DNA from 3 places in the Streptomyces sp. WAC03905 genome. Region 3 is predicted to be linked to each of the others. Evidence: riboswitches for the same ligand, from Rfam matches in the RefSeq annotation. Region 3 holds a riboswitch; each other region holds the start of a gene.
The links. Region 3 has a riboswitch for cobalamin ahead of AC2RP6_RS07835 (prenyltransferase/squalene oxidase repeat-containing protein). Riboswitches for the same ligand answer to the same signal wherever they lie in the genome.

Region 1: linked by a shared signal. The riboswitch ahead of AC2RP6_RS06400 (CoA-acylating methylmalonate-semialdehyde dehydrogenase) and the one ahead of AC2RP6_RS07835 (prenyltransferase/squalene oxidase repeat-containing protein) in region 3 are both predicted to bind cobalamin.
Region 2: linked by a shared signal. The riboswitch ahead of metE (5-methyltetrahydropteroyltriglutamate--homocysteine S-methyltransferase) and the one ahead of AC2RP6_RS07835 (prenyltransferase/squalene oxidase repeat-containing protein) in region 3 are both predicted to bind cobalamin.

What each region holds. Positions count from the first base shown of each region.
Region 1 is NZ_JBXYDZ010000003.1:756,839-762,359, reverse strand. Features, by position in the region: gene aceA (isocitrate lyase) at 1-267, opposite strand, end outside; gene AC2RP6_RS06405 (short-chain fatty acyl-CoA regulator family protein) at 642-2,045, shown strand; cobalamin riboswitch at 2,180-2,364, shown strand; gene AC2RP6_RS06400 (CoA-acylating methylmalonate-semialdehyde dehydrogenase) at 2,557-4,056, shown strand; gene AC2RP6_RS06395 (acyl-CoA dehydrogenase family protein) at 4,053-5,207, shown strand; gene AC2RP6_RS06390 (enoyl-CoA hydratase/isomerase family protein) at 5,204-5,521, shown strand, end outside.
Region 2 is NZ_JBXYDZ010000003.1:749,993-755,513, reverse strand. Features, by position in the region: gene mmsB (3-hydroxyisobutyrate dehydrogenase) at 1-345, shown strand, start outside; gene AC2RP6_RS06380 (enoyl-CoA hydratase) at 342-1,118, shown strand; gene AC2RP6_RS06375 (CbtB domain-containing protein) at 1,468-1,695, shown strand; gene AC2RP6_RS06370 (CbtA family protein) at 1,708-2,535, shown strand; cobalamin riboswitch at 2,693-2,893, shown strand; gene metE (5-methyltetrahydropteroyltriglutamate--homocysteine S-methyltransferase) at 3,074-5,398, shown strand.
Region 3 is NZ_JBXYDZ010000003.1:1,073,583-1,079,103, reverse strand. Features, by position in the region: gene AC2RP6_RS07845 (3-hydroxybutyryl-CoA dehydrogenase) at 1-520, shown strand, start outside; cobalamin riboswitch at 747-888, shown strand; gene AC2RP6_RS07840 (DUF4430 domain-containing protein) at 1,026-1,520, shown strand; gene AC2RP6_RS07835 (prenyltransferase/squalene oxidase repeat-containing protein) at 1,583-2,995, opposite strand; cobalamin riboswitch at 3,105-3,243, opposite strand; cobalamin riboswitch at 3,291-3,422, shown strand; gene AC2RP6_RS07830 (prenyltransferase/squalene oxidase repeat-containing protein) at 3,551-5,521, shown strand, end outside.

The DNA of each region.
Region 1 (5,521 bases), 320 kb from region 3:
GTAGATCGCCTGAAGCCCGGCGCGCACCTGCTGGACCGCCTGGCCACCGGTCAGCGCCCCGAGGGCGTGGACGTAGTCCCGCTCGTGGAGCTGTCGCCACAGCCGCTCGGCGCCGCGCCGGGCCAGGGTGTGCTCCTCGCGGACGCTGCCCGAGAGCCGCACCACGTCCTCGGCCGTGTAGGTCCGCTCGATGCCCGCCCACCGCGGGTCCGTGGCCCACTTCTGCTTGAGCTGCTCGGCGGCCGCCGTCGTGTTCGTGTCTGCCATGACCGTCACCGTCTCCATGAATCGTTTGGTCTGCCAACGCGCTCGTTCATCGCGGCGAGCTGATGGCACTCTGTGCCGCGTATCGGGGGTGCCGGCCGCCGGGCCCTGGGTGGAACTGAGCAATGTTGCAGGTCAGCCGAGCGTGGACTGCCGGGATCGCCGACGTCAGGGCGTGCGTCGTACCTGGAGTGTCCCTCTCGACTGCCGGGGTCCGGCGGCCGCAGGACAGACTCTGACAGCGGCACGCAGTGCCATCAATGAGGTATGCATGCCAACTTCTGCGAATCTTCTGCGGCCGTTCTGCCAAGGTTGCGAAGGGGGTGAACGGCCGCACCATGCGTAACCTGAAGCCGGTCGAGGCCGGAGGAGGCCAGGTGAGCAAGACGTACGCGGGGGCGCGGCTGCGGAGGCTGCGCGAGGAGCGCCGGATGAGCCAGGCGGAGCTCGCCCGGGTCCTGGGCATCTCCCCGAGCTACCTGAACCAGATGGAGCACGACTCCCGTCCGCTCACCGTCCCGGTGCTGCTCCGGCTGACCGAGGCCTTCGGAGTCGACCCCGGGTTCTTCTCCGAGCGGGATACAAGCCGCCTCGTCGCCGACCTGCGCGAGGCGCTCGCGAGTGAGGTCGCCGAGGCCCGGGTTTCCCCCTCCGACCTGGCGGAACTGGCCACCCGGATGCCGGCCGTGGCCGCCGTCCTGCTGGATCTGGGGCGGCGCAGCCAGCTCCTGGCGGAGCGGCTCGCGGACACCGCGGACGGACGGGACGGCGGCCCGGCGGCGCCGCGTTCGCCGCACGAGGAGATCCGCGAGTTCTTCTACCGCCGCCAGAACTACCTCCACGACACCGACCTCGCCGCCGAGGCCCTGGCCCGGGAGATCGGCATCCGCCCCGGGGAAGTCGTCCGGGTGCTGTCGCGCCGCCTCACCGAGCACCACGGACTCCGCCTTGCCGCGGACTCCGACCGCCTCCACCACTTCGACGCGGACGCACGGGTCCTGCACCTGTCCGGCCGGCTGCGGCCGGGCCAGCAGGCGTTCCGGATGGCCACCCAGCTCGCCCTGCTGGAGTACGGGGCGGAGCTGGACCGGCTGGCTGCCGAGGACTTCCCGCAGGACTCACCCGCCCACGGCCTGGCCCGGATCGGCATCGCGAACTACTTCGCGGCCGCACTGATCCTCCCGTACGGTGCCTTCCACACCGCGGCCGAGGAGTTCCGCTACGACATCGAACGCCTCACCGACCACTTCGGCATCGGCTACGAGACCGCCTGCCACCGCCTCAGCACCCTCCAACGCCCCAGGCTGCGCGGGGTGCCCTTCTCCTTCGTCCGCGTCGACCGCGCCGGGAACATGTCCAAGCGGCAGTCCGCCACCGGATTCCACTTCTCCCGCGCGGGCGGCACCTGCCCGCTGTGGAACGTGTACGAGGCCTTCGCCGCGCCCGGCCGCATCCACGTCCAGGTGGCCGCCATGCCCGACGGGCAGCGCTACCTGTGGACCGCCCGCGCCGTCACCCGTCACCGCGGCGGCTGGGGCGAACCCGGCAAGACCTTCGCCATCGGCCTCGGCTGCGAGATCCGCCACGCGCCGCGGCTCGTCTACTCCGACGGCCTCGACCTGGACAACGCCTCGGCGGCCACCCCCATCGGGATGGGCTGCCGGCTCTGTGAACGCCTCGACTGCCCGCAGCGCGCGGTTCCGCCCCTCGGCCGCCCTCTCGCGGTCGACGAGAACAGCAGCACCTTCATCCCCTACCCGGTCGCCCGCGACCGCGGGTGAGCACCGGACCCGGCCCAGCCGGCGCGCCTCCGCCTCGGTCACCGGGTCCCCCGCCCGCACGGCGGGCAGCTCGGCAGACGATGCGCGTGCTCCGACTTCAGGGCGCGCGGCGGTGGGTCTGGACTTACTAGGACGTCCAACTATATGTTCGTGGCACAAGGTCCGCGGTGCAGGGAAGCCGGTGCAAAACCGGCACGGTCCCGCCACTGTGACCGGGGAGTGCGCTGCCGTTCACACGCCACTGACGAGGTCGGTCGGGAAGGCGGGCGGCGCGCGGTGATCCGGGAGTCAGGATACCGGCCGCGGATGTTCCGTGTTGTCCACGAGGATGGAGCAGACACGCATGGCACCGGTTTGTACCCACGACCCTGGTGATCCGGCGGAGCGCACCCGCACCACGTCCGTGCGCTCGTAGTTCTCACGGCTTTCCGCAGCGGTGCACCCCCATCCGGGTGCCGTCCGCCGGTCCGTCGTGCCATCCCCGGATCCAACCTGACGAGAGCAGGCATCCATGGTCCGTGAACTCACCCATTTCATCGGCGGAAAGCACACCCCCGGCATGTCCGGGCTCTTCGCCGACGTCTACGACCCGAACACCGGAACCGTCCAGGCCCGCGTGCCGCTGGCCGGTCGCGCCGACACCGAGGCGGCGATCGCCAACGCGGAGGAAGCGCAGGCCGATTGGGGCCAGTGGAATCCCCAGCGGCGTGCCCGGGTCCTGCTGCGTTTCCTCCGGCTCGTCGAGGGCGAACGGGAGGACCTGGCCCGCATGTTGTCGGCCGAGCACGGCAAGACCGTCGCCGACGCCCACGGTGATCTGCAGCGAGGGCTGGAGGTGGTCGAGTTCGCCGCGGGGATCCCGCACCTGCTGAAGGGCGAGTTCACCGACAACGCGGGCACCGGGATCGACGTCTACTCACTGCGCTCGCCGCTGGGCGTGGTCGCGGGCATCACCCCCTTCAACTTCCCTGCCATGATTCCGCTCTGGCAGGCCGCACCCGCACTGGCCTGCGGCAATTCCTTCATCCTGAAGCCTTCCGAGCGTGACCCGTCGGTTCCGCTGCGCCTCGCCGAGCTGTTCCTGGAGGCCGGACTGCCGCCGGGTGTGCTCAATGTGGTCAACGGCGGCAAGGAGGCCGTCGACACCCTGCTGGAGGACCCTCGCGTACAGGCCCTCGGCTTCGTCGGATCCACCCCGATCGCCGCGCACATCTACGCCACGGCCGCCGCCCACGGCAAGCGTGCCCAGTGCTTCGGCGGCGCCAAGAACCACATGATCGTCATGCCCGACGCCGATCTCGACCAGGCCGTGGAGGCCCTCATCGGCGCCGGCTACGGCTCCGCGGGCGAGCGGTGCATGGCCATCGCCGTCGCCGTCCCCGTCGGCGAGGACACCGCGAACGCCCTGGTGGCCAGGTTGAAGCAGCGGATCGCCACCCTGCGCGTGGGCCGCTCCGACGACCCCGGGGCCGACTTCGGACCGCTGGTCAGCCGCGACGCCCTGGACCGGGTGAACCGCTACGTCGGCATCGGAGCCACCGAGGGCGCCGAACTCGTCGTCGACGGCCGCGGGTTCACCCTGCCCGGACACGAGAACGGCTACTTCGCCGGAGCCACCCTCTTCGACCGCGTGACCCCCCAGATGCGGATCTACCGCGAGGAGGTCTTCGGCCCGGTGCTGTCCGTCGTACGGGCCGCCGACTACGAGGAAGCCCTGCGCCTGCCCACCGAGCACCCGTACGGCAACGGCGTCGCGATCTTCACCCGCGACGGCGACACCGCACGCGACTTCACCCGCCGGGTGGGCGCCGGCATGGTCGGCGTCAACGTGCCGATCCCCGTCCCCGTGGCCTACCACACCTTCGGCGGCTGGAAGCGGTCCGGCTTCGGCGACCTCAACCAGCACGGCCCCGACTCCGTCCGCTTCTACACCCGCACCAAGACCGTCACCTCGCGCTGGCCCTCCGGGGCCAAGGAGGCCGCGAGCTTCACCATCCCGACGATGGGCTGAACGCCGTGACGACCACCCTCACCGAGGACCAGCTCGCCCTCGCCGAAGTCACCCTCGACTTCGCCCAGGAGCAGCTCGCCCCGCACGCCGTCGCCTGGGACCAGGACAAGCACTTCCCCGTCGACGTCATCCGCCGGGCCGCCGCGCTCGGCCTCGCCGGCGTCTACGTCCGTGAGGAGAACGGCGGTTCGGGCCTGTCCCGCGCCGACGGCGTCCTCGTCTTCGAGACCCTCGCCACCGGCTGCCCGTCCATCGCCGGATACCTCTCCATCCACAACATGGTCGCCTGGATGGTCGACCGCTACGGCGACCGCTCCCAGCGCGAGCGCTGGCTGCCCGGCCTCTGTACCGCCGCGACCCTGGGCAGTTACTGCCTGACCGAACCGGGCGCCGGGTCGGACGCCGCCGCGCTGCGCACGCGCGCCGAGCGGCAGGGCGACCACTACGTGCTGACGGGGGTGAAGCAGTTCATCTCCGGAGCCGGCGCGTCGGACGTCTATGTGGTCATGGCGCGGACGGGTGACGCCGGCCCGGCCGGGATCTCGGCCTTCGTCGTCGAGCGCCAGGACCCGGGGGTGTCCTTCGGGCCCAACGAGCGCAAGATGGGCTGGAACGCGCAACCCACCCGCCAGGTGATCCTCGACGGCGTCCGCGTCCCCGCCGACCGGCGCCTCGGCGCCGAGGGCGGCGGCTTCCGCATCGCCATGAACGGCCTCAACGGCGGTCGCCTCGGCATCGCCGCCTGCTCCCTCGGCGGCGCCCAGAGCGCCCTGGACCGCTCGCTGTCCCACCTGGCCGACCGCGAGGCCTTCGGCAGCCGCCTGCTGGACGCCCAGGCCCTGCAATTCCGCCTCGCCGACATGGCCACCGAGCTGGCAGCCGCCCGCGCCCTGGTCCGGCAGGCCGCCGAAGCCCTCGACACCGGGGATCCGCTGGCCCCGCGCCTGTGCGCCATGGCCAAACGCTTCGCCACCGACACCGGGTACGCGGTCGCCGACGCCGCCCTTCAGCTGCACGGCGGCTACGGCTACCTCAGCGAGTACGGCATCGAGAAGATCGTCCGCGACCTGCGGGTCCACCAGATCCTGGAAGGCACCAACGAGGTCATGCGCGTCATCGTCGCGCGCGGACTGACGGAGACCCTGCGATGACCAACGAAGCCCCTGAAGTCCGCGACGACCACGTCCTCCTGCGCACCGAGGGCCACGCCGCGTACGTCACCCTGAACCGCCCCAAGGCACTGAACGCCCTCAGCCACCCCATGGTGCTCCGTGTCGAGCAGGCCCTCACCGCCTGGGCCGAGGACCCCTCGGTCGAGCTGGTCGTCATCGAGGGCGCCGGCGATCGGGGACTGTGCGCGGGCGGGGACATCCGGGCGATCCACGAGGACGCCCGCTCCGGCGGCACCGCCTCGGCCGACTTCTGGCGGGACGAATACCGGCTCAACGCACTGATCGCCCGCTAC
Region 2 (5,521 bases), 320 kb from region 3:
GAGGCGTTCGTCCTCGCCGAGAGCCTCGGTCTCGACCACCAGGCCCTCTACGACGTCGCCTCCACCGCCTCCGGCCAGTGCTGGGCCCTCACCGTCAACTGCCCGGTCCCCGGACCGGTCCCGGCCAGCCCCGCCAACCGCGACTACAGCCCCGGCTTCGCCGCCCCACTGATGGCCAAGGACCTCGGCCTCGCCGCGAACGCACTGCGCTCCGGCGGTGTGGAAGCGCCGCTGGGCCTCAAGGCCGCCGAAATGTACGTGGCGTTCGCCGCCGCCGAGGGCGCGGAGCTCGACTTCTCGGCGATCGTCCGCACCCTCCGACCGCAGAACGGAAACCCCGCATGACCGCCTACGAGACCATCCTCCTGGAACGCAAGGGCCGCGTCGCCGTCCTCACCCTCAACCGGCCCGAAGCCCTCAACGCCCTCAACCTCCAGGTCATGACCGAGGTCGTGGCCGCCACGGAAGAGCTGGACCGGGACCCGGACGTCGGCTGCATCGTCCTCACCGGCTCCGCCAAGGCCTTCGCCGCGGGAGCCGACATCAAGGAGATGCGTCCGCAGAGCTACATGGACATGTACCTCTCGGACTGGTTCAGCGCCTGGGACCGCCTGAGCCAGGTACGCACCCCCACCCTCGCAGCGGTCTGCGGATACGCCCTCGGCGGCGGCTGCGAGCTGGCGATGCTCTGCGACATCCTGCTCGCCGCCGACACCGCCGAGTTCGGTCAGCCCGAGATCAAGCTCGGCGTCATCCCGGGCATCGGCGGCTCCCAGCGCCTGACCCGCGCCGTCGGCAAGGCCAAAGCCATGGAACTGTGCCTCACCGGGCGAACCATGGATGCCGCCGAGGCCGAGCGAGCCGGGCTTGTTTCCCGTATCGTGCCGGCCGGCGAACTGCTCGCCGAGGCCCTCGCGGTGGCCACGACCGTCGCCGAGATGTCCAAGCCGGTCGCGATGATGGCCAAGGACGCCGTGAACCGCGCCTTCGAGACCACCCTCGCCGAAGGCGTCCGCTTCGAACGCCGCCTGTTCCACGCGGTGTTCGCGACAGCCGACCAGAAGGAGGGCATGTCCGCGTTCGTGGACAAGCGCCCGCCGCACTTCACCCACAGCTGAGCCCGCCCCCGCGTCCGGGGCCGGCAGATCCAGCCTTCCCCGGACCGGGTACTGGGCACGGGGAGGGCCGCCGGGTTTTCGGTGGGTGTGCGGCGGCCGAACTGCGCGCCCTGGCACCCGCTGTGATCAGGGACTCACGGTCTTGGCCGGGGGCCCGCCACGCGGTAGCGTCAACGCGACATAAAGACATAGCGACGACGGCGAGACGGAAGTCCGGTGTGAATCCGGCATGGTCGCGCCACTGTGTGCTGCGGCGGCTCCTCCCGGGGGGCGTCGCGGCGAGTCAGACCCGAGGACCGTCGTCCTGCACCACCGTATGGGACGCGTTGTTCCCCGAGGAGGTTCCATCATGGCCGAGGCCGTCGCTTCCGCTGCCGTATCCACCCCCGCCCTCGCCCCGTCGGCTCCGCTGCCCGTCAAGGCCGTACTGCCCTGGGCGGTCTTCGTCGGCCTGCTGATGCTCGTGGCCCTGTACTTCGTCGGTGCCGAGCAGGGTGCCACCGCCGTGTTCGCCGGCGAGGGCGTGCACGAGTGGGTGCACGACGGCCGCCACCTGCTCGGCTTCCCCTGCCACTGAGAGGCCGCGCACATGTACGCCTCCACTGTCAGAGGTCTCCTGGTCCGCGGCATGCTCGCGGGCCTGATCGCCGGACTCTTCGCCTTCGCCGTCGCCTATGTGGTCGGTGAGCCCCCGGTCCGCGGTTCCATCGCCGTCGAGGAGGCCGCGGCCGCCGGGGAAGCGGCTCCCGCGGCCGGTCACGCCGGTCACGGCGGCGCGGCCGCGCCGGACGCGGCCGCCGAGGAGGAGGAAGAACTCGTCAGCCGGCCGGTCCAGTCGACGGCCGGCCTGGCCACCGGCGTCCTGGTCTACGGGGTCGCGCTGGGCGGCATCGCCTCCCTGGCGTTCTCCTTCGCCCTCGGCCGCGTCGGCGGGTTCAGCCCGCGGGCCACGGCCGCGCTCACCGGCGCGGGCGCGTTCGCCCTCGTCTACCTCGTACCGTTCCTCAAGTACCCGGCCACCCCGCCGGCGGTCGGCAACCCGGACACGATCGGACAACGCACCACCCTGTTCTTCCTGATGATCCTGCTGAGCGTGCTGCTCGGCGTCGGCGCGATCATCCTCGGGCGACGACTGGCACCCCGCCTGGGCAACTGGAACGCGACACTCACCGCGGCCGGCGCCTTCGTCGTCGCCACCGCCCTGGCGTTCGTGTTCCTGCCGGACAACAGCGACGCCGTCCAGCCCGGTTTCCCCGCCGCCCTGCTGTGGGAGTTCCGGATCGCCTCCCTGGCCGTCCAACTCGTCCTGTGGACGGTGTTCGCCATCGTCTTCGGCGCCCTCGCCCAGAAACTCCTCGCCACGCGGACCGAGGACGCGGAAGTGACGGCCCGGCAGCAGGTGCCCGCCCTCGGCTGATCCGCGCACAGCACCACCTGCAGAGCCCTGCCGCCCCCGAAATCCGGAGCGGCAGGGCTCTGTTCGTTGCCCGGCCCACGTCCCTCTGTCCATCATGTGGTCCGCAATGTGGACGGTTCTGCTCGCGCTTCGGAAAATCCGCCTAGGGTGGCCGGTGCAGCTGGTTCGCCCCGTCCGCCAGGCGGGATGCGTCGTAAGAGGGAACCCGGTGGGAATCCGGGACTGCCCCGCAGCGGTGAGCGGGAACGACCGCCGTCATACGCACTGGGACCGGACAACGGTCCTGGGAAGCGACGGCCAGTAGGTGCCCGCCGGGAGACCGGCAGGCGTGCCCGCGAGTCCGAAGACCTGCCCGTTGCCCGCGTGCGGACGATTCCGCGTGCGGACATCCCGGTGACCTCGTGGGCGGGTCGGCGTACACAGCGAGCGGCAGCTGCGGCATCGTCCCCGCGGCGTGGTCCGCCCGCTCCGTCGTTCCCTTCGCGTCCGCGTCCCGTCGCCGGGATGTTCCTGGACACATCTCGCGAAGGAGAGTTCCGTGACAGCGAAGCCCGCAGCCGCGGCAGCACGAGCCACCGTGTACGGCTACCCCCGCCAGGGCCAGAACCGCGAACTGAAGAAGGCCGTCGAGGGCTACTGGAAGGGCCGCGTCACCGCCGACGCCCTCCGGGAGACCGCAGCCGCATTGCGCCGTTCCAACTGGCAGCAGCTCGCCGCCGCCGGCCTCCACGACGTACCGACCGGTGACTTCTCGTACTACGACCACGTGCTGGACGCCAGCGTCATGGTCGGCGCCGTCCCCGCCCGCCACCGGGCCGCGGTCGCGGCCGACGCACTCGACGGCTACTTCGCCATGGCGCGCGGCACCCAGGACGTGGCACCGCTGGAGATGACCAAGTGGTTCGACACCAACTACCACTACCTCGTCCCCGAGCTCGGACCCGACACCGTCTTCACCGCGGACCCCGCCAAGCAGGTCGCGGAACTCCGTGAAGCCCTCGCCCTCGGGCACACCGCACGACCGGTCCTGGTCGGCCCGATCACCTACCTGCTGCTGGCCAAGCCCGCTCCTGGCGTGGCCGCCGACTTCGAGCCGCTGACGCTCCTGGACCGGCTGCTCCCCGTGTACGCCGAGGTCCTCGCCGCCCTGCGGGCGGCCGGCGCCGAGTGGGTGCAGCTGGACGAGCCCGCCCTGGTCCAGGACCGCACTCCGGCCGATCTGAACGCCGCCGCCCGCGCCTACCGCGACCTCGGCGCGCTGACCGACCGGCCCAAGCTGCTGGTCGCCTCCTACTTCGGCCGCCTCGGCCAGGCCCTCCAGGTCCTGGCCGCCTCACCTGTAGAGGGCCTGGCCCTCGACTTCACCGAGGCCGGCGCGGCGAACCTGGACGACCTCGCCGCCGTCGGCGGGCTCCCCGGCAAGCGCCTGGTGGCCGGTGTGGTCAACGGACGCAACATCTGGATCAACGACCACCAGAAGTCCCTGACCACCCTCGGTACCCTCCTCGGTCTCGCCGACCAGCTGGACGTCGCCGCGTCGTGCTCCCTGCTGCACGTTCCCCTGGACGCCGCCGCCGAGCGGGACATCGACCCGCAGATCCGGCGTTGGCTCGCCTTCGCCCGCCAGAAGACGGCCGAGATCGCCACCCTGGCCCGCGGTCTGGCCCGGGGCACGGACGCCATCGCCGCGGAACTCGCCGCGAACCGCGCCGACCTGGCCTCCCGCGCCAGTTCGGCCCTCACCCACGACCCCGCGGTCCGGGCCCGCGCCGCGGCCATCACGGACGCCGACGGACGGCGCTCGCAGCCCTACCCCGAGCGGTCCGCCGCCCAGCGGGCACACCTGGGCCTGCCGCTGCTGCCCACGACCACCATCGGATCGTTCCCGCAGACCGACGAGCTGCGCGTGGCCCGCGCCGACCTGCGCGCCGGCCGCATCGACACGGCCGGCTACGAGGCACGCATCAAGGACGAGATCGAAGAGGTGATCTCCTTCCAGGAGAAGACCGGCATCGACGTCCTGGTGCACGGCGAGCCCGAGCGCAACGACATGGTGCAGTACTTCGCCGAGCAGCTCACCGGGTACCTCGCCACACAGCACGGCTGGGTCCAGTCCTACGGCACCCGCTACGTCCGCCCGCCGGTACTGGCGGGGGACATCTCCCGCCCCGAACCGATGACCGTGCGCTGGACCTCGTACGCCCGGTCCCTGACCTCGAAGCCGGTGAAGGGCATGCTGACCGGTCCGGTCACCATGCTCGCCTGGTCCTTCGTACGCGACGACCAGCCGCTCGGCGAGACCGCCCGCCAGGTCGCGCTCGCGCTGCGCGACGAGGTGAACGACCTGGAGGCCGCCGGTACCCCGGTGATCCAGGTCGACGAGCCCGCCCTGCGCGAGACGCTCCCGCTGCGGGCCGCCGACCACGCCGCATACCTGGCCTGGGCCACGGAGTCCTTCCGGCTCACCACCAGCGGGGTCTGTCCGGACACCCAGATCCACACCCACATGTGCTACGCCGAGTTCGGCGACATCGTCCAGGCCATCGACGACCTCGACGCGGACGTCATCAGCCTGGAGGCCACCCGATCCCACATGCAGGTGGCGCGCGAACTCGCCGCCCACGGCTACCCCCGCGAGGCCGGCCCGGGCGTGTGGGACATCCACTCCCCGCGCGTCCCCTCCGCCGAGGAAGCCGCGGACCTGCTCCGGACCGGCCTCAAGGCCATCCCGGCCGAGCGCCTGTGGGTCAACCCCGACTGCGGCCTGAAGACCCGCGGCTGGACGGAGACCCGCGCCTCTCTGGAGAACCTGGTCACCGCCGCCCGGGAGATCCGCACGGAACTCGCGACCGACGGGTCCTGACGACACCGGTCGCGGGCCGGAGTCCTCAGGGGCGCCGGCCCGCGACCGGCCGTGAACCCATGGGTGTCTTCGGTGTCTTCGGCGCTTTGACGTGGCCGGCCACGCCGGGCCGGACCAGCGGCC
Region 3 (5,521 bases):
GACGAACACCTCCTCCTTTCCCGTCATGCGCCTGGGCATGGTCACCGGGCGGGCCGACCGGGTGGTCGGCCTGCACTTCTTCAACCCCGTGCCCGTGCTGCCGCTGGTGGAGGTGGTCTCGTCGCTGCACACCTCCCGGGAGACCGTGGAGACGGTTGAGGCCTTCGCCCGGGAGGCCCTGGGCAAGACGACGATCCGCTCCCAGGACCGGGCCGGATTCGTCGTCAACGCCCTTCTCGTCCCGTACCTGCTGTCGGCGATCCGGATGGCCGAGTCCGGCTTCGCCACCCCGGCCGACGTCGACGCCGGCATGGAGCTCGGCTGCGCACACCCCATGGGCCCGCTGAAGCTGGCCGATCTCATCGGCCTCGACACGGTCGCCGCCATCGCGGAGTCGCTCTACGACGAGTTCAAGGAACCCCTTTACGCCCCGCCGCCGCAGCTGATGCGGATGGTGCAGGCAGGGCTGCTGGGCCGCAAGACAGGCCGGGGGTTCCACACCTACGACCGGGACTGCTGAGGGACCCGGTGCTGCCGCCGGGCTGAGGGGCCCGGCAGCGTGTGGAGGAAGGGGTGCGGCGGAGTGGTGTCCGCCGCACCCCTTCGCCCGCGCGGTCATCGGCCCTCGTGGCTAGCCAAACAGCTCCGGACCTCGGACCGCCCGGACCGTCCTGGGCCCGGTGAGCGGTTCAGTACCCCTTCTGCAAAAGGTACTTGGCCGCGAACGGCGCGCACCGTACGATGCCACTGCCCGGCTGCGGCCGGGCCACAACCGAATGGCTGTGCGATCGGGGGAAGCCGGTGGGAATCCGGCGCTGACCTGCAACCGTGTGTGGCGCGCTGACCTGCGCCGCGAGTCGGGATGCCCGCCGCGCGGCAGCATCCGCTTCCACTGTCACGGTCTGCAGAGCGAAGCCCGGTACCGCCGGAACACCACGTCAGCGCGCTCGTACGCCTGCCGCGGGTGGGACGTCCCGGTCGCGGGAGCCGCATCGGCCGACCGGACCGGTCAGAAAGGCCACTCCATGCGCCTGAGCCCCGCCCGCCACGCCGTCGTCACCACGGCCGCCCTGGGACTCGTCCTCACCGGCCTCACCGCCGTCCCGGCCGTCGCCCACGCCAAGCCGGTCAACACCAACGCCCCGGTCAAGGTCAACCTCACCGTGCAGGGCCCCGACGGGCAGCTGTTCAAGGGGAAGATCACGACCAAGGGTCACGACGTGACCACCGCCACCGGCGGCACCCACAAGTGCGACGGCACCAACGGCGGCGCCAACCCGAGCAAGGTCCCCACCCCGACCGCCGCCCTGGACGACGCCGCCCGCCTTAACTACTTCGCCTGGGACGGCACCTGGTACGCCTCGTTCGACGACTTCTCCGTCGACACCATCAAGGGTGTCAGCGGGGGCGGCTCGGCCTACTGGAACATATCCGTCAACGGCACGCCCACCCCGGTCGGCGGCTGCCAGTTCAAGCTGAACGCGGGCGACCAGGTGTCGTTCGTCTGGACCTCCTTCTGATCCGAGCAGGTGCCGCACCACGGGCGGGGGAGCAGGACGCGTACCCCCGCCCGTCGCACGTCTCAGGCGCCCCAGCGCAGCGCGATGGTGTCGCCCACGTTGATCACCTTGTTGCGGGCGGCTCCGGCGAAGGCGGAGCCGTCCACGCTCACCTTCCAGGTGTTGGAGCCGCTGTTGGCCTTGCCGTTGACGGCAGTGATGGTGCCGGTGCCGGAGGACGGCGTCACGCTGGTGACACAGCCGGCCGGGGTGGCCGCCGTGGTCGCCGCGTTCAGGACGTCGCCGAGGGTGGTGGTCGTGCCGGTCGGGGTGAAGGAGACCGAGCAGACCTTCAGGCCGCCGGCGCCGTCGTCCACGGTGAGCGCCAGCTTGGTGGCGGTCCCCGAGGTGAACGTCGACTGGGCCACCCACTGTGGGGCGCCCGGGGTGACCGGGACGGGCGGGGTGGAGGTGAAGCCGCCGCCGGCGACCGCGCGCAACGAGTCGATCGAGGCGTAGGCGGTGGGGCTGGTGTCGGCCGGCTTGTACTTGAAGCCGCCGCCGGGGTTGTACTGGTTGGCGATGAGGAAGTCGATCGGGGTCTTGCCGGCGGTGGTGAGGAAATCCCCGGTCTGGGGGTTGATGCCGCAGGCGTTGAGCCCGGCGACGGCCCAGCCGTTGGAGCTGGTGTTGACGCCGTACATCGAGTTGAAGGCGCCCGAGGTGGTGACGAGCTTGCTCTTGAGGAAGTTCTTCGCCTGGACGACGTCGGTGTCGGTGCCCGGGACGCCCGAGGCGCACAGGGCGGCCATGGCGGCGCCGGTCATGTCGATGTCGCCGGCGGTGGCCAGAGCGGTCGGGTTGCCCTCGGCCTTGCTGTACTGCCAGCCGCCGTCGTTGTGCTGGTTCGCGCGGATGCGTGCGACGAGGGAGTTGGTGAGGGCCTGCGGTATGCGGGCGCTGCCCGTCTGGGTCTTGGCGCCGCCGAGGGCGAGGGCGGCGAAGACGGTGCCGTTGAAGTTGGCGGAGGGGCCGAAGTAGCCGGGCTCGGGGGTCTGCCAGTAGGAGTAGATGTTCGCGATCAGGTTGCGGGAGGCGGAGACCCGGGCCGGGTCGATACCGGCCGCGTACGCGTTCAGGGTGCCGCGCTCATAGTCGGTGACGACCGGGGAGGCCGAGGGCCAGCCGGACGTGGACAGCAGGTTCCGGTAGACGGTCCGGGCGTTCTTCGTGGTGTCCCCGCCCGGCGCGACGTCGACGACCGCGGTACCCGCGGCGGCGAAGGCGCTGAAGGCCCACTCGTTGGACAATCCAGAGCCGGCGTAGGAACCATCGGCGGCCTGAAGGGACTTGAGGTACGCCACACCGTTCGTCTTCGACGTGGCGATCTGGGCGGGCGTCGACGTGGCCGCGGCGGGCACCACGGCGAGGGCGAACGCGCCGACTGCGGCAGGGACCGCAATCGCGAGGCGGCGGGGGGTGAGGGAACGGTTCATGACCTGCTCCTGAGATCGGCGAACGCCGGCCGACCTCGCCCGGGGACCGTGCGCGGACCGCGGCACGACCTGGGGAAGGGGCCGCCGTCCGGGACGCGTGGTACGGCTTCCTGATGCTTCGTCACCGCACGGGCATTCGGGCTCGGCACGGCGTCCGCCGTGCCACACCGCTGCGCGTCAGCCCCGGATTCTCACCGAGTTCCCCCATGTGGCGCCCAGGACGCTACCCCAGTGATCAAGGGTCCGCCAGCATGGCGCCAAGTGCCCTGCCCCGGCAGCCGGATGAGACGCATCCCACCTTGACGGTGCACTCGGGGCCGTGTTCCATGGCGGCTGACAAGTACTCAGCCCCAGGGGAAGCCGGTCGAATTCCGGCGCTGACCCGCAACCGTAGGCCCGGCGATCGTCCCGGGCGAGCCGGATTGCCTGTGGCCGTGTCATGAACGAAGAGCGCCGTCGCGGACTACGGCGTGGTCGTCAACGCCCCTGCGGACATCGCGCACGGGGCGTCTCGCCACGTACCCCGTCCGTCCGGCCTGGACGAGGGGGCTGCGGGTGGACACCGAACAGTGGGCAGGCCAGCACACGAGCGCCAGACATCGGCTGCTGTCCATCACGGCGGCGATGCTGCTCGTCTGCGGTGTGACCGTCGCCTTCCTCGCGCCGTCCACGACGGCGACGGCCGACCCGGTCAAGGACTGCACGGCCACGGTCGGCGCGGTCGTGGCCGTCGACTTCGGCCCGTTCGGCGGCAAGGTCGAACGCGGCTGCGACACGACCCCGACCACCGGCTACGACCTGCTCCACGAAGCCGGATTCACCACCACCGGCACCGTCCACGACGGCCCCGCCTTCATCTGCCGGATCGGCTACGGCTCCTTCAACTCCGGTACGCAGTACCCGACGCCGGACAAGGAGCCCTGCCAGCTCACCCCGCAGGCCTCTGCCTACTGGTCCTACTGGACGGCCTCGCCCGGGCAGGCGAACTGGACGTACAGCCCGCTCGGCGCGATGGCCCGTACCCCCAAGCCGGGTGACGTGGACGCGTGGGTCTTCGGCGGCACGGACGTCGGCGGCAGCACCGGCAAGCCCACCTTCTCCCCGGACGACGTCCGCGCCGGCGGCGGGGCCTCGCCCAAGCCCACCGACACGAGCGGGCCCGTCGTCCCGCCCGGCGCGGTCGACCTCCCCGCGGCCACCCGCTGGCTCACCGCACAGCTCAAGGACGGCGAACGCGTCGTTGACGAGGGCTCCGAAACCCCCAACTACACCCTGACCGCCGAGACCGCCCTCGCCCTGGCCGCCGCCGACCCGAAGAGCCCGGCGGCCGCGAAGGTAGCCGCCTTCCTGGCCCGGCCCGAGCACACCGAGGCGTACGCCTACCCGTCCGGCAAGGACCGGGCGCCGGAAGCGGCGGCCGCGGCCCGGCTCGCCCTCGTGGCCGAGGCGACGGGCGGCAACCCCCGCGCCGTCGGCGGCCACGACCTGCTCGGCGACCTCGTGAAGGACGTATGCACCAGCGGATCGGACGCCCCCACGCCCGTACCCGGCTGCACCGTCAGGGGTGACTTTCCCACCACCTCCGGCCAGGCCGAGGGGCAGGCCCTGGCCGTGATCGCCCTGCTCGGGGGCGGCGTCCGCCCGCCCGCCGACGCAGTGGCCCGCCTGACCGACATGCAGTGCCAGGACGGTGGCTTCACCAGCATGCTGATCCGCCGCGGCGACGGCTGCGACAGCGAGCCCGGAGCCACCGGCCTCGCCGCCCTCGCCCTCCAACGGGCCGGCGGCCACGAGGCGGAGGTGGCCAAGGCCCGCGACTTCCTGAAGAAGGCCCAGCTCGCGGACGGTGGCCTGCCCGCCGCCGCGTACGGCACGGTGGGCAGCGCGTACGCCACCGGCTTCGCAGCCCAGGCCCTGCGCCACCTGGGCGAGACAGACCGGGCGGACGCGGCCGTCTCCTGGCTGTCCAAGCAGCAACTGCCCAGCGGCGCTTTCGCCTTCGAGGCCGGCGGCACCGACCCGCTGCTGTTCGCCACCGTCCCCGCCGTCATCGCCGGGGCCAAGAGCGACCTGGTCACCCTGACCACCAAGAAGCCCGAGCCCTCGCCCTCCCCGACCGGTCCCACCACCGGGCCGACGCCCCGTCCCGAGGGCGGACCGGACCTCAAGAAGGGCTCGGCCTACCTCACCGACCCCACCCGGCTCATCCAGGGCCACTACTACGAGAGCACCGCCGGCACCGGCTTCGCCGACTACGGCCTGACCATCGACGGTGCGTACGCCCTGGCCGCCACCGGCGCCGACAACGCGGCCCTGCGCGGCATCGTCGACTTCCTCGATCACGGCGGCAAGGACGGCACCGGCCGCACCCTCGCCTCCTGGACGAACATTGGCACCAAGTACGCGGGCGGCGGCTCCCTCGGCAAGGCGGCCCTGCTCGCCGAGGCCGTCGGCCGCGACCCCCGCCACTTCGGCGGCCAGGACCTGATCACCGCCCTCGCCAAGGCCGTCTGCCCGGCCAAGACC